Regions from separate parts of the Companilactobacillus paralimentarius genome, predicted to be linked through region 2. Evidence: predicted binding sites of a transcription regulator. Region 2 holds the regulator's gene; the other holds the start of a gene.
The links. Region 2 encodes Rex, which represses fermentation and respiration genes when NADH is low (regulators of the CRP and FNR family bind a similar motif). Its sites were predicted from a motif close to TTGTGAANTANTTCACAA; they were not measured.
Positions count from the first base shown of each region.

Region 1 (8,280 bases), 520 kb from region 2:
GAGACTTGTTTTAATTAATTCTGGTGTAGCATGGAAAGGATAGAATTTAGAAATCAGTTGTAGATCTTCGCGATGATAATCTTTCATGACGTTGCCAACTAAGGATTCAGATAGGCCTTCACCATACATTTCGGCGGTATCAATTAAGTTAATACCATGATCTAAACCGTATCTGATGGCTTGCATTTCTGCTTCAGTTTGAGCCTGATTACCTTCACCAAGATGCCAAGTGCCAATACCGATAGCAGAAGTGTTTTGATGATTAAATGTAATGTATTTCATGAATAAGCCTCGCCTTCTAATAGTTATTATTATCTTAATTATAAAACAGTGTTTACGTTTTATATAAAAATACCAACCAATATTGGGATAAATTGGTTGGTATTTTGTTATCAATTATTTTAAGAAATTTAATGTTGCTGTTAAATCAGAAACCATATGTGTTGGCAAAATAGGCGATGGCGTTTCAATCTGTGGACGATTAATCCAGATGGAAGGCCAATTCATTTTATCAGCGGAGATAATGTCGCTGTCGTAACCTTCGGCAATGTGCCAGTGATTTTGAGCTGTAAAACCATATTCTTTTTCAACAGTTTTAAAGAAACGTAAATCAGGCTTGTAGGCATGAACATCTTCAGCAGTCCAAACATCGAATGGAACTTTGAGACTTTGAACGTTTTTATCGATGATATCCCATGAAGAATTTGACATAAGGATGAGTTGATAATTACGGTCAATAAGTGTCTGCAACGTATTAATTACTTCTGGAAATGGTTTTAAGTTCTGATGAGCAATTAAAACATCAACGAAGTACTTTTCAAATTGATGTTCTAAACCAAATTGGTAATCTAAATGAATTAGATTATTTCGAGTAAGTAAATCGTAATCTAAATAGGGGTGCATATTATTACGATCATCCTGATAATTTTGAAAACGTTGGCGAGCAAGTGTTGAATCAACTCCAATTTTACGAGCTAATTTTTCGATTTCATCGTAAGTGTTGTTTTCATTTAGTAAAGTGCCATAACAGTCGAAGGTGAGATATTTTTTTGACATGACAAAGGCCTCTTTTTTATAGAATTATGATAACCAATCAAAAATATTTTGAATATTATTGCTCCAAACTTTCCAAGAGTGATCACCCTCAACTGGTATCCAAGTATAATGACCTTTGGCGTGAATAGATAGGAAGTTTTTGAACATGACATTGTCTTCATGCATAAAGTCAGTATCACCACAGAGAGTCAAAATAGGTAATTTGGGTTGACGATTATTATAAATATTAATTAATTGATTCTTAGCAATTTTTTCAGGACTATCAAAAATGGCATTGAAAGTATCTTTTGTCATAGGACATTTAGGATTATCTCGGAAGTGCTCAATGTCGGTAATAGGTGATAGAGCAGCCACTTTACCAAATTTATCTGGATTTTTAAAAGCAAATTTCAAGGCACCATAACCCCCCATACTTGAACCAACAATGTAATTTTTAGATGGATCTTTAGAAATAGGTAGTAGTTTTTGCATTTTAGGCATAAGTTCATCCATAAAGAAAGAATAGTAGGAAATGAATTTAGAATCAGAGTAAAAAGAATTCAAGCCATCGGGCATGATGATAGCCATATTGTATTTACGAGCAATTTCCTCAATGTAAACATGTTTACTCCAAGCAGTACTATCACCTGTGTAGCCATGCAGTAACCAAACTGCCGTGTAATCTGTTTCATCAGTATCAGGAATAACAACAGAAGTTTTGAAGTATGTATGTAAGTAGTTTGTACGATAACTAAGATTCATTAATACCATTATTAGGCCTCTCAATATCAATTATTAGTATTTATGAAAATGGTAAACATAATTCTAAAAAAATTCAATGTTCATAAAGATATTTCTTGAAATGTAAATAGTTGGTATACAGTTCAAGCATGTCAGTAATATCGTGCAAATCAAGATTGAAATAGTCAGAAATTTTGTTTAATCGATAATTAGTCGTGTTCCGATGAACATTCAATCTAGTTGAAGTGTCGGTCACATTACCATTTGATTTGAAGTAACAATCGAGAGTGTCAATTAATTCAGTACCAGCTCTTGTTTTAAGTAAATTCTTGAAAGTATTAATGATTTTGTCTGAATAGAGTTGGCTTTGGAGTAATTTATTGAGAAAACTGATTTGGTAATAGTAGTAGATATCAGTTAGTTGCAATTCATAAACGACTTTAATAGTATCAATCGCTTGTTGAACAGCTTTTTTCAAATTGGTACTCTGATTACTGATACCAATCATGATTTGGTTGAGTTGACTAAATTTTAGATATTTTTCTAAATTGTCGGTGTTACGGGTGATAATCAATTGTTGATGCGGTGTTTTACTGAAATAGAAGTCACCTTCAAGAATTGTGGGTTGATTATCTGTTTCGAGGATAACGGCATAGCGCTTTAATTCTAGATTGATATTCAAAGCTTGAGCTCGGGACTTCAATTCTACGTTTTCAGAGATATTGTCGATTGTCGTCCATTGATAAAGAAAATGATTTAATGATTCTTTACGTTGATTTTCAGCCTTAGAACTATTGATCTGAGTAATTAGTAATTCAGTTGATACCTTCAGTAGTGAAGCTAATGGGGTAACTTTCTCAGGATCACCAGTGATACCGATAACGCCAATTGTTTTGCCTTGAAATTCGACAGGGATGTTCACACCAGGCTGTCCGAATTTACCAAAGGATTCAATCATAGGCTTGGTTTTACCACTTTCAATAGTTTCAATGGCACCAATGTGTAGAGTATTGATACGGTCCTTATTACCACTAGCGATAATATAACCTTTTTCATTCATCATATTAATATTGTACGGAATACTTTCCATCATCCGATCAACAATGGATTGTGCTAATTTGGGGTCTAATTTCATAATTTTATCCTTGTTAAAGATTAAGCAAAGTTGCCTAGAAGCTTAAATCTGATATTTGTGCATATAAATATTTTACATTATTTTAAATTTTAAAAACATTGATTTATCAAGAAAATACATTATTTTTTAATATATTATCCAATTATTTTTGTGCATATGTACATTGATTTAGTAAATCTATCAAGGTATTATACAAAAGTTAATAATTGTTCAATATTTAACAATTACCGTGTTTTTGAGGAGGATATTAAAAATGGTTATTGCTTGGTGGGCAGCCTTGTTAGGTTTGCTTTTAGCAATTGGATTGATTTTGTTCAGAGTTAATCCTATTTATGCATTGATTTTGGGAGCAATTGTTGGTTGCTTAATTGGAGGAATGAATCTTTCACAGACAACCGATGTAATTGTCAAAGGTAGTTCTGGCGTTATGGGGACAATTATCCGTGTTATTGCGGCCGGAGTTTTAGCTGGAGTAATGATGGAATCAGGTGCAGCTAATGTGATCGCATCTAATATCGTCAATCATTTCAGCGATAAATTAGCTATTTTAGCTTTGGCTTTATCGACAATGGTCTTAACTGGTGTAGGAATCTTTATTCCTGTGGCCGTTTTGATTGTGGCACCGATTGCTTTAGAAGTTGGTCAAAAGATGCATTACAGTAAACTTTCATTATTAGTAGCTCTTTCTGGTGGGGGTAAAGCTGGAAATATCATCTCACCTAATCCTAATACGATTGCAGCTGCCAAAAGTTTTAATGTTGAGCTTTCACAAGTTATGATTGCAGACTTTGTGCCAGCAATTGTTGGTTTGATCGTAACGGTACTTTTAGCAACATTGATCAAGAATAAAGGAACTTTTGTTTCGGCAGATCATAAGTTTGAGACTAAAGAGGATAAGGATTTACCAAGTCTGAGGGCTGCAATTGTGACGCCATTAGTGGCTGTTATTTTACTTTTGATTACACCTGTAGGCGATATTTTGGGAATTAAGGCGTTAGCCACATTTAATTTAGATGCAATGTATATTTTACCAATTGCCGGACTGGTTGGAACTTTAGCAATGGGACAACGTAAAAAGTTTTTGAAATATATGTCAGGTGGATTGGCACGAATGACTGACGTAGTGTTGATTTTAATTGGCGCTGGTGCGATCGCTGGCTTAGTTTCAGCATCTGATTTACCACAAAAAGTAGTTGAGATAGTCAAAGTTTCGGGAATCTCCGGAACCTTCTTAGCTCCAATTGCTGGTATTTTAATGGCTGCAGCAACAGCATCAACTTCTACTGGTGTTATCTTGGCATCAAACTCATTCAGCAAATCAATCATGTCCTTCGGTATTTCTGGTACAGGTGCTGCAGCGATGGTTCATACTGGAGCAACTGTCATCGACCAATTGCCACATGGTAACTATTTCCACGTAACGGCCAAAGCTGTTGATATGCACTTTAAGGAAAGAATGAGTGTTGTTTTGTGGGAAATGCTAGTTGGACTTTCAATGACGATTGTAGCAACATTAATGTATGGAAATTTGTTCTAGAGGTGGATTATGATGAAAATAGTTTTGGCTCCAGATTCATATAAAAATTCATTAACAGCTAAAGAGGTCGCTACGGCGATGCACAAAGGATTTGCTAAAGTTTATCCGGAAGCAGATTTTATTGATGTGCCAATGGCCGATGGTGGCGAGGGAACCGTTCAATCTTTAGTAGATGATAAAAACGGACAAATCATTACGGAAGAGGTAATTAATCCTTTAGGCCGTAAAACGGAAGCTCATTATGGCTTGATTGCTGACGGCAAAGTAGCCGTGATCGAAATGGCAGAGGCTAGTGGAATCCAATATATTAATCAATTTACGCAAAATCCTTATATTACAACAACTTTTGGAACGGGTGAGTTGATTAAATCGGCTATCCAAAAAGGTGCTAAAACAATTATCATCGGAATTGGTGGATCAGCAACTAATGACGGTGGTGCTGGTATGGCTCAAGCGTTAGGAGCTCACTTATTAGATGAAAAAGGTCAAGAACTTCAATATGGTGGGGCCATGTTGGAAAAATTAGACAAGATCGATGCATCGGCTATGTTGCCGGAATTAGCTGATGTGAAAGTTATTATCGCTTCGGATGTGACAAATCCACTAACTGGTCCTAATGGTGCCAGTCATGTATTCGGTCCGCAAAAAGGTGCTAATGAAGAGATGGTCGAATTCTTAGATAAAGCTTTGTCTCATTATGCTGATATTTTAAAGAGGGATCTTGGAAAAGATTTAAAACAAGTCCCTGGAGCTGGTGCCGCAGGTGGATTGGGAGCTGGACTATTAGCCTTCACACATTCGGAAATGCGCTCAGGAGTTGACATAGTAGTCGACTATACAGATTTAAAAGATAAGGTAAAAGATGCTGATGTGGTAGTGACTGGTGAAGGTCAAATTGACTTTCAAACCAAATTTGGCAAGACACCAATTGGCGTTGCTAAAGCGACCAAAGCGGTTAATCCTCAAGCAACAGTCATCGCGATTGCTGGTTCTGTCGGTGAAAAAATATCAGAACTTTATCCTTTAGGAATTGATGCAATCTTTACTTGTGTACCTGGTGTAGAGGAATTATCAAAGGCAATTCAGGATACTGATAAGAATTTGCAACAAGTTTCGGAGAATATTGCTCGTTTGATTAAGAATACTAAATAAGAAACAACACCTATTCAGGGATGTAATTTGTTATCCTGAATAGGTGTTGTTTTAGTTTTCTTTTCTTTTCATGTACAGAATAGGGTAAGGATTACCTGCATCGTCAGTCTCGGTTCTTCGATAAGTTTCAAATCCAAGATATTCGTAGAATCCGATAGCCTGCGGATTTTGTTCGTTAACTGTCAGTTTATTTACATCAAAATTTTTAATAGCATAATTAATTAATTGTTTCCCTAGACCAAGGCCACGGAATTCTGGGGCAACAAAAAGCATTTCAAGTTCTTGATGAGAAATGCCCATAAAGGCTATAATTTTTTTATCCTCCACGATGATTAAATCAGGGATTTGTTGTAGAATTTTTGGTAAGGATATCTTAATTTTTTGAATTGATGTTTCAGATAAGAAAGAATGAGTAGCTCTTACAGATGCTTCCCAGACCTTTGTCAATTGATTTATTAAGTTATCGGATCTTTTAGAAATAATCTTTATTGGCGAATTTTATAATCAAGTTAGCCACTTTAGAAAAATGACAAAATAAAAACACCAAGACGTAAAAATCAGGTATCATTGGAGTTCTCACACAAACAATGAAAGAGGTTTTTCGTCTTGGTGCTAGAACAGAATATCATAAATCGTCCTAAAGGACATCATTTAACTGAAATTGAACGTGGAAAGATTGCTTCCTTTCATTCAATTGGCTACTCGAATCGCCAGATAGCTAAAGCTATCGGCGTTTCACCTCAGACTATTAATAATGAAATTAACAGAGGTACTGTTGAGCAGATCAAGAAAGTTAATGGTAAAGTTCAACACTTGAATTGCTACTTTCCTGACACTGCACATCAAAAGTATGTAAAGAACCGTAAGCTTTGCCATCGTCCTTCTAAATTCGACCAAGTCACAGCCTTTTTAGGCTTCTTTGTAAGCCAGTTCATAGATAATGGATGGTCACCTGATACGGCCGTTGGACGAGCTAAGAACGAAGAATTATTCTTAGTAGATGAAATGGTTTGTACTACTACACTTTACAAATATATTGATGAACAACGACTTGAAATCCGGAATATTGATCTGGTAGAAAAGTCAACTAGACCGACTAAGCAACATACTTCAAAAAAGCATAAGCGTCTACTTGGTCGTAGTATTGAGAAACGCCCTAAAAGTGTTGATAGCAGAGAATCCTTTGGGGACTTTGAGATAGACACGATTGTGGGCAAAAGAAATGGCCATGAGAGTGTCGTCTTAACGCTCATAGAGCGTAAGACACGCTTTGAAATAATGAGACTTATTGACGGTAGAGATGCCGACTCTGTAGATTATGCTATGAAAGAGATCATAAAGAACTATGGTGATCTTATCAATTCAATCACTGCAGACAATGGCCCTGAGTTCTCTAATCTATCATCTGATATGGCTGGCGTTGCGGATGTTTACTTCACACACCCATATACATCTTGTGAACGTGGAACAAATGAAGTACATAATCGAATGATACGTCGTGACTTGCCCAAAGGGCTGTCACTGGATACAGTCAGCCCAAAAGTAATAAGAGACATAGAATTTAAGCTCAACAATATGCCTAGAAAGTTATTGAACTATAAAACGCCACAAGAACTCTTTGCTAGTTCCTGTGGCGCTTAAAGACATATTTATAAACTTCAAATACTGATATCACTTGGATTCAATTTATTTTGTCCAAGTGGCTAACTTGTTATTGAAATTTTCGAATAATCTTTATTTTCAAAATGTACCTCAAATGAATTTTTTTGTTAAATAGAATTGATTATCATTATATCAGAAGCAAAAAGGATAAGAGGGATATTAATGCTGGTAGATGAAAGTTGGTATGAAGAACTAGATCTGGGCAAAATTGAGGATGTCCAAACTGTTTCTGGTGGCGATATAAACTTAGCTTTTAGGGTAATTGCCGATACAGGTGAGTACTTCTTAAAAGTCCAACCTGATAATAACGAGAGTTTCTTTGATCATGAAGTTGAGAGTCTCAATTTGATCAATTCGGTTGCTAATGCTCCTAAAGTTATTCGAAGTGGAACTTTTCGTGATAATAGTTATCTTATTTTGAATTATATCCACTTTGGAACTGGCTCACAGTATGATTTGGGACAATTGGTGGCTAAGATGCATCAACGCCATTCACTACGTTTTGGTTTGGGACATGACGTTCTGAATGCTAGTAATCCCAAAATTAATACTTGGCGTGCTAATTGGGGTGATTTCTATATTCAACAACGTTTGAATGTTTTGATCAATGAAGTGCAAAAGAAGGGCCTATGGAACGGTCAACGAGATAAAATGATGCGTCGATTTGAGGAAAAATTGATGGAATATTACCAAGTTCATCCAATTATACCAAGTTTGATGCATGGAGATTTGTGGAATGGTAACGTTGGGTTTGAACAGAATCGGCAACCAATTTTATTTGATCCCGATGTTTTCTTTGGTAATCGTGAAATGGATATTGCTATGACTCTATTATTTGGTGGATTTGGTAAAGAATTTTATCAGGGCTATCAGGAACTGTATCCGTTAGATAAGGATTGGCAAAAGAGGGTATCTTGGTATCAAACTTATTATCTATTAGCACATCTGAACCTTTTTGGAGAGACTTATGGAGCTGATTTTGATAATATTTTAAAACAAAGTGTCGAAAATTAAGTGG
Region 1 covers NZ_OY724131.1:1,500,350-1,508,629, reverse strand. Annotated here, with positions in the region: gene ACI6PB_RS07285 (aldo/keto reductase) at 1-282, opposite strand, end outside; gene ACI6PB_RS07280 (HAD-IA family hydrolase) at 397-1,056, opposite strand; gene ACI6PB_RS07275 (alpha/beta hydrolase family protein) at 1,081-1,806, opposite strand; gene ACI6PB_RS07270 (CdaR family transcriptional regulator) at 1,871-2,911, opposite strand; gene ACI6PB_RS07265 (GntP family permease) at 3,165-4,448, shown strand; gene ACI6PB_RS07260 (glycerate kinase) at 4,461-5,600, shown strand; gene ACI6PB_RS07255 (GNAT family N-acetyltransferase) at 5,652-6,047, opposite strand; gene ACI6PB_RS07250 (IS30 family transposase) at 6,207-7,241, shown strand; gene ACI6PB_RS07245 (fructosamine kinase family protein) at 7,425-8,276, shown strand.
Region 1: the regulator Rex is predicted to act here: its motif matches at 3,118-3,135, upstream of ACI6PB_RS07265 (GntP family permease).

Region 2 (8,280 bases):
CCTCCACCAACAAAACTGGCTAAGAACCAAGTAAGGTCATATTTATCTCGAGATGTTTGGGATGTCGACTCTTTAAACAAGGTCGGTAGAGTTCCGATAATTGTTCCGGCAAACCCCCAAAGGACGATCACTTGGTAATTTTGCAAAAGATAATCAAGAGGTTTAGACAAAATACCGATTCCGACAATACCACCAATTCCGATGGGTAAGAAGTAGAGGAAGTCGCGTTTAAAATTCTGACGAATGTGGGCCATAAAACTCAACATTCGTTCGTAGATCCCCATGATAGCGGCTAAAACACCACCGGAAACTCCTGGTAAAATGAAGCCTAAAGCGATAATGACACCCTTAAAGAATCTGATTAAGAAATTTTCTTGTTTTATTGTTATGCTCCTTTGGAAATATTCTTTATGAATTAAGTTATCAAATTTAAAGAATGTGGGCAACAAAAATGTTGAAACCAGTTTTTTATCCAAAAAAACCAGTGTGGCGATCATATTTGATGATCACTGCACTGGTCTAAGAGTTGGACAATGTTTTGTTTTACTTTCTAGTCGGTAAAGTCTTCTAGTTCAATAGATTTTTCAGTCCATTCTTCTTCAACTTTGTCCTGTTGTTGTTTATTTTCGTCGAGTTCCTTTTGAAGATCGGCTAACTTGCTATAAGAAGTCAGATTTTCATCTTTAGTCATTTCTTTTTGAATAGCGGTATTTTTATCTTCCAGTTCAGCAATCTGTTTCTCTAAGTCTTCAACTTGACGACGTAATTTACGTTCTTGTTTTTGTTGTTCCTTGGACTGTTGATACTGAACTTTCTTTTCACTGACATTAGCAGTTGTTTGTGTTTCTTCAGTTGGATGATCAGTTGTTTTTTCCACGTAATAATCGTAGTCACCAAGATAAATCTTGCTACCGTGTTCACCAATATCAACGATACGATCAGCTAAAGTATTCAAAAGGTAACGATCATGGGAAACGAAAAGAACAGTTCCTTCAAAATTCTTCAAGGCATCTTCAAGAACTTCCTTGCTGTCAATATCCAAGTGGTTAGTAGGTTCGTCCATGATTAAGAAATTATCGTGTTCCATAGCTAGTTTCGTCAGAGTTAATCGAGCCTTTTCACCACCAGATAGACCGGCAACAGGTTTGAGTACATCGTCACCACTGAAGAGAAAGGCTCCCAACATATTACGAATTACTTGCTCGTCTAAGCGAGGGTAGATATCCCAGATTTCATGGAGAACATCTTTTTTAGGATCAAGATTTTTCAAATTCTGGTCATAGTAACCAACTTCAACATTAGCACCAAACTGAGTTGTTCCCTTGATCATTGGAATTTGTCCCAAGATAGATTTTAGAAAAGTTGATTTACCGATACCGTTAGGTCCAATGATACCGACACGTTCTCCTTTCTTGACATCTAGATTGATTGGTTCGGACATGATGTGATTCTCATAACCGATAGCGGCATCTTTGACTAGCAATACGTCGTTTCCACTTTCTTTATCAATTTGAAATTTAAAGTGAACGGAACCTTGGTCACTATCAGGACGATCTAAGACATCCATGTGTTCAAGCTTTTTACGACGACTTTGGGCCATCTTAGTGGTAGAAGCACGGACAATATTCTTTTGAATGTATTCTTCGGTCTTTTTGATTTCAGCCTGTTGTTCTTCATAATGTTTCCAAGCTACTTCTTGATTCTTTTTCTTTTCTTGCAAGTAGAAAGTATAGTTACCAGAGTAGTGTGTTGAAGAGTGATGGTTGATCTCAACAATTTCAGTAACAGCTTTGTCTAAAAAGTATTGATCATGGGATACGATGACTAGCGCCCCACGATAATTTTTGAGATAACCTTCAAGCCATTCCACTGTATTGATGTCCAAATGGTTTGTTGGTTCATCCAAAAGTAAAATATCATGATGTTCCAATAGCATTTTAGCCATAGCTAAACGTGAACGCTCACCACCAGAAAGGGTTGATATTTGAGCTTGCCAAACATCTTCATCAAATCCAAATCCTTTGAGAACACTACGGATTTCTGATTGATAACCGTAACCATTTTCTTGACGGAATGTATTTTGTAATTGATCGTATTGTTTCAAGATGTTGTCGTAGTCTTGAATATTGGGGTCAGCAAGTTTTTCTTCTAAGACATGCATCTTTTTTTCTTGTTCTTTTAGATAGTCAAAAACATGTTCCATCTCGTCAAAAATTTTATTTTCACTATTTAAACCGGAATCCTGAGCAAGGTAACCGATATTTGTATCCTTTTTTAGAGCAATATTTCCACTATTATAACTTTCCTGATCGGAAATAATTTTGAGCATAGTTGATTTGCCGACACCATTTCGGCCGACTAGACCAATCCTGCTATTATCCTGTACTTCGAAGCTGACATTAGAGAACAGCTTCTTAGTACCAAAATTTTTTGTAATGTTTTGTGCTTGTAATAAAATCAATTTCAAACTCCTTTATGTATTCACAATTTTAGCATTATTTAATAAATTATGTCTTTATAGGTTTAACGTGTTGCGTTTTTGTTGATTTTTATTTACTATAAATGTTAGTGAAATGACACACATATGGTGGTAAATTATGACAAAAACAACAGTTCCAAACGCAACAATAAAGCGTTTACCAATTTATTATCGGTATTTTCAATTTTTAAAAGATGAAGGTACAAAAAAGATCTCTTCTGGAGAATTATCAGAAGGGGTCAAGATAGATAGTGCTACAATAAGACGTGACTTCTCATATCTAGGAGCACTTGGAAAACGCGGTTATGGCTACGATGTAAACGATTTAGTAGCTTTCTTTAAAAAACTCTTAAATCAAGACAAGCGTACTAACGTAGCTTTAGTCGGTGTAGGTAATTTAGGTAACGCCTTACTAAATTATAACTTTTCTCGGACTAATAATGTTCGAATTGCGGCAGCTTTTGATATTAATAAGGAAATTGTCGGTACAGTTAAGAGTGGCGTTCCTGTTTATGATATATCTGAATTGAAGGAACAGCTTCATTTGCAACAAATTGATGTCTGTATCTTGACAGTTTCTTCAAACGCAGCTCAAACAACAGCTGATTTATTGTCTGATGCTGGAGTTAGAGGAATTCTAAACTTTACACCGGTAATTATCAACGTTCCAAGTAGTATCCGCGTTCATTATGTTGATTTGGCTAATGAATTGCAGACTTTGATTTTCTTCTTAGATCGTGATAAGTCAATGAAGGAAGAGCAAGAATAATTTTTTGGGGGAAAGTATTATGAGTGAACCATTGTTCTTAAAGCCTGTATTCCACGAAAAAATTTGGGGTGGAAGAAAGCTAGAAACTAAATTTGGTTACAATATTCCAGATGGCACTATTGGTGAATGCTGGGCTATTTCAGGTCATCCACATGGTAGATCACAAGTTGAAAATGGCGAATTTGCTGGTCAATATGTTGATGATCTTTGGAAAAATCACGGTGAACTATTTGGTAATCCTAAGGGAAAAGTTTTCCCACTTTTAACAAAGATTTTGGATGCTGAAGCTAGCCTATCTGTTCAAGTTCACCCTGATAACGAATATGCAGCAGAGCATGAGCATGAATTAGGTAAGACAGAATGCTGGTACATTATTGATGCGGAACCAGGTTCATACTTGATCTATGGTCACAATGCTAAAAATAAAGCTGAACTTGATAAGATGATTGAATCAGGTGACTGGGATCATCTATTGAGAAAAGTTCCAGTTAAAACTGGTGACTTCTACTACGTACCAAGTGGTACTGTTCACGCCTTGAACAAGGGTATTATGGCTCTAGAGACACAACAAAGTAGTGATACAACATATCGTTTGTATGACTACGACCGTGTTGAGAAGTCTACAGGTAAGAAGCGTGACCTTCACATCAAGCAGTCAGAGGATACGATTACAGTTCCTCATAAAGACCCACAATTAAACATTGAATCAAAAGAAGAGGGTAAGAACAAGTTTACAACATTTGTTCAACCACCTGTATCACCATTCTTCTCAGTTTATCACTGGGAAATTAAAGAACCAGTCAAATTACATCATCAAATCGGTAAGTATACTTTGATTTCTGTAATTAATGGTCAAGGTAAGATTACTGTTGATGGAAAAGACTATGATTTGAGCAAGGGTATTCATTTAATTGTTCCAGCAACTGTTGATTCATGGACACTTTCTGGCGATTTGGATATTATTGCTTCAGAATCAGGCGAAGATTAGATAAATATTAAATAACGTAAAAAATGCAGAATATCGATTTGAAAAAACCGTATGTTCTGTTTTTTTTATTGGCTGAATTAAGCAAAAATAGAACTATTTTACGATTGACACTAATTATTGTTCGTGAAAATGAATTAAATGAAAAATATTCTAATTTGAAACCGTTATCAATTTCATTTTTTACAAAAAGTCTTCTATAATTAAAACTATGTTGATTTCAAAGGGGACTTTAAAGTGCAAAAACGACGATTTTTTCGAGTCAGTTTAGGCTGGCAAATTATTATTGGTTTGATTTTAGGTATTATCCTTGGTCAGGTCTTTTATCAAAATAAAGCTGCTATTCAGGTAATGCAGAACATTGGTACAATGTTTATCTCAATGATTCAGATGATTGTGTTACCGATTGTTATCTCTTGTTTAACAGTTGGTATCGCCAATATGGGTGATATTAAGAAGTTAGGCCGAATTGGATTAAAGACTTTAATTTATTTTGAAATAATGACAACATTAGCGATTATTATTGGTATTATTGTCGCTAATGTTACACATCCCGGTACCTTTATCGATGTACATAGTCTAAAAGGTTCGGATATTAGTCAATACACAGCTACTGCCAAAACTGCCAAACATTCGGGTATTTGGTCAATCTTGATGAGCATTATCCCAACTAATATTTTTGAATCATTAGGTAAGGGTGATATGTTACCAATCATCTTCTTCTCAGTCCTATTCGGATTGGGAACAGCTTCTATTGGCAAACAAGGTCAGATTATTACTGATACTTTAAATGCTGTTGCCAACGTTATGTTCAAAGTTACTAACTGGGTTATGCGTTTAGCTCCTATTGGTGTTTGTGCTTTGATCGGTGTTACTGTTGGTGAAATGGGCTTTAACTCTTTGAAACCATTGGCATTGTTCATTCTGATTGCTTATGCAACCATGGCATTTTTCGTCTTTGTCGTTATGGCTGGAGTTGGACATTTGTTCCATGTTCGTTTCTATGAATTATTCAGAATTATTGAAAATGAAGTAACTTTAGCTTTTACAACTGCCAGTTCAGAAGCAGCTCTTCCTAAAATGATGGAAAAGATGCAAAAGTATGGTGCCTCTAAAGGTATTGTCAGTTTCGTTATTCCAACTGGATATACTTTTAATTTGGATGGCTCAGCTATCTATCAATCATTAGCTGCACTATTTTTAGCACAAGCCTATAATATTCACTTAAGTTTAGGACAACAAATTACCCTTGTGGTCGTATTGATGTTAACATCTAAGGGGATGGCCGGGGTACCTGGAGCATCGTTTGTTGTACTCTTAGCCACGGTATCAACCATTGGTGTGCCAATGCAAGGTTTGACCTTCATTGCCGGTATCGACCGTCTCGTAGATATGGGACGTACCGCCGTTAACGTCGTCGGTAACTCTCTAGCAACAATTATTATCGCTAAGAGTGAAAAAGAATTTGATGAGGATAAACGGGAAAAGTACGTTGCATCCTACAAGCGTGGGGAATAATAATCCGCGTAGTAAAAAATGATTTAAACACAAAGAAACAGCCTATCAATCGATGGGCTGTTTTTTCAGTATATTCATAATTTTAATTAACGCATACTTAAAGTTAAAACAATGGCATTCATCAGAATGTGGCTACCAGCACTGGCATAAATGTTTTTTGATTTGTAATAAACAAATGAGAACCAAAGCCCCATGGCTACATAAACGATGAATCTGGTATCTTGATGCATGAAGGCAAATAACAATGCTGAAATGATAGCAGCAATATAGATGTTAGTTGGCTTGATCATATTAGCGAAGAAGATGCGTCTAAAGACGATTTCTTCCATGATAGGCGCACAGATCAATACGTACAAGAAGTAGTATGGATAAGCTTTGACCATCAATAACAATTGCATAGTGTTTTGTGAATGGGTACTAGTATGGAAAATTAATTGGTCAATAAAGCCAACTCCGTATTGGAGGGCAATCGCACCGATAGTTCCTAAAATGATCCATTGTAAATTATGATTCAAATCGGTTTTTTCTTCGAAATCATTTGGGCCATTTAGTTTTACCAGATACATCATAAGACCAGTGGCAATTAGGGCACCTAATGTGATAATAACGAAATAGATTGAACCAGTGATTGACAACATGTTTAGAACACTACCCAGCAGTAACAAAAGGATATATGTTAACAGGGTGAAGAATTGATTTTTGGGAAAATTCATGATTACTCCTTACATTTTTTAAAGGTAAATACTTGCATGTTTTCAATATAATGTTAATATAAAACTTGTGATTAGCACAAGAGATGTTCGAGTGCTAAAGATATAAAAATAAACACTAAGAAAAATAATAATCGGAGGGATTTAAATTGTTAAAACCACTTGGAGATAGAGTCATTGTAACAGTCGATAAAGAAGAAGAAAAGACAGTTGGTGGCATTGTTTTAGCAAACAACGCTAAGGAGAAGCCACAAACAGCCGATGTTGTTGCCGTTGGTGAAGGCTTAGTTACTGAAGATGGAAAGAAATTACCTATGAACGTTAAAAAGGGTGATAAAGTTCTTTTTGATAAATACTCAGGCTCAACAGTTAAGTATGAAGACAATGAATATTTAATCCTTCATGAAAAAGATATCATGGCGGTTATTGATTAATTTTAAACTTAAAAAAATTTAACTAAAAGAATTTAATTATGGAGTGTGAAAATTAATGGCAAAAGAAATTAAATTTTCAGAAGATGCACGTTCAAAGATGATGGACGGTGTTAATAAGCTAGCTGATACAGTTAAGACAACAATCGGACCTAAAGGTAGAAATGTTGTTCTTGAAAAGAGTTACGGTTCACCTGAGATTACAAATGATGGTGTTACTATTGCTAAAAGTATTGAACTAGAAGACCACTTTGAAAACATGGGTGCAAAGCTTGTTTCCGAAGTTGCTTCAAAGACAAATGACATTGCTGGTGATGGTACTACTACAGCTACTGTTTTGACACAAGCAATCGTTAAAGAAGGTATGAAGAACGTTACAGCTGGTGCTAACCCTGTTGGTATCAGAACAGGTATCGAAAAGGCTACAAATGCTGCTGTTGATGAACTTCACAAGATTTCACATAAGGTTTCAGGTAAGAATGATATTGCTCAAGTAGCTTCAGTTTCATCAGCTAGTGAAGAAACTGGTAAGTTAATCGCTGATGCCATGGAAAAAGTTGGTAACGATGGTGTTATCACAATTGAAGAATCAAAGGGTATTGATACAACACTTGATGTTGTTGAAGGTATGCAATTTGATCGTGGATACATTTCACAATACATGGTTACAGATAACGACAAGATGGAAGCTGACCTCGACAATCCTTACATCTTGATCACTGACAAGAAGATTTCAAATATTCAAGATATCTTGCCATTACTACAAAAGATTGTTCAACAAGGTAAGGCACTATTGATCATTGCCGATGATATTGACGGTGAAGCTCTACCAACACTTGTATTGAACAAGATCCGTGGTACATTCAACGTTGTTGCTGTTAAGGCTCCTGGTTTTGGTGACCGTCGTAAAGCACAACTTGAAGATATCGCTACATTAACTGGTGGTACAGTTATTACTTCTGACCTTGGTCTTGAACTAAAAGACACAACTATGGATCAATTAGGTCAAGCTGGTAAGGTTACTGTTACAAAGGACAACACAACAATTGTTGAAGGTTCAGGTAACAAGGACGCTATCAACGAACGTGTTGAAACAATCAAGAAACAAATCAGTGAATCAACATCTGACTTTGACAAGGAAAAACTACAAGAACGTCTAGCTAAATTAGCTGGTGGTGTTGCCGTTGTTAAAGTTGGTGCTGCTACTGAAACAGAATTGAAAGAACGCAAGTACAGAATTGAAGATGCTTTAAATGCCACACGTGCTGCTGTTGAAGAAGGCTACGTTGCTGGTGGTGGTACTGCTTTGATGAACGTACTTGGTAAAGTTACTGCTCTTAAAGAAGAAGGAGACGTACAAACAGGTATCAATATCGTTGCACGTGCTC
Region 2 covers NZ_OY724131.1:2,016,405-2,024,684, reverse strand. Annotated here, with positions in the region: gene ACI6PB_RS09895 (DUF368 domain-containing protein) at 1-497, opposite strand, end outside; gene ACI6PB_RS09890 (ABC-F family ATP-binding cassette domain-containing protein) at 551-2,461, opposite strand; gene ACI6PB_RS09885 (redox-sensing transcriptional repressor Rex) at 2,598-3,248, shown strand; gene manA (mannose-6-phosphate isomerase, class I) at 3,268-4,236, shown strand; gene ACI6PB_RS09875 (cation:dicarboxylate symporter family transporter) at 4,471-5,751, shown strand; gene ACI6PB_RS09870 (lysostaphin resistance A-like protein) at 5,838-6,464, opposite strand; gene groES (co-chaperone GroES) at 6,611-6,895, shown strand; gene groL (chaperonin GroEL) at 6,951-8,280, shown strand, end outside.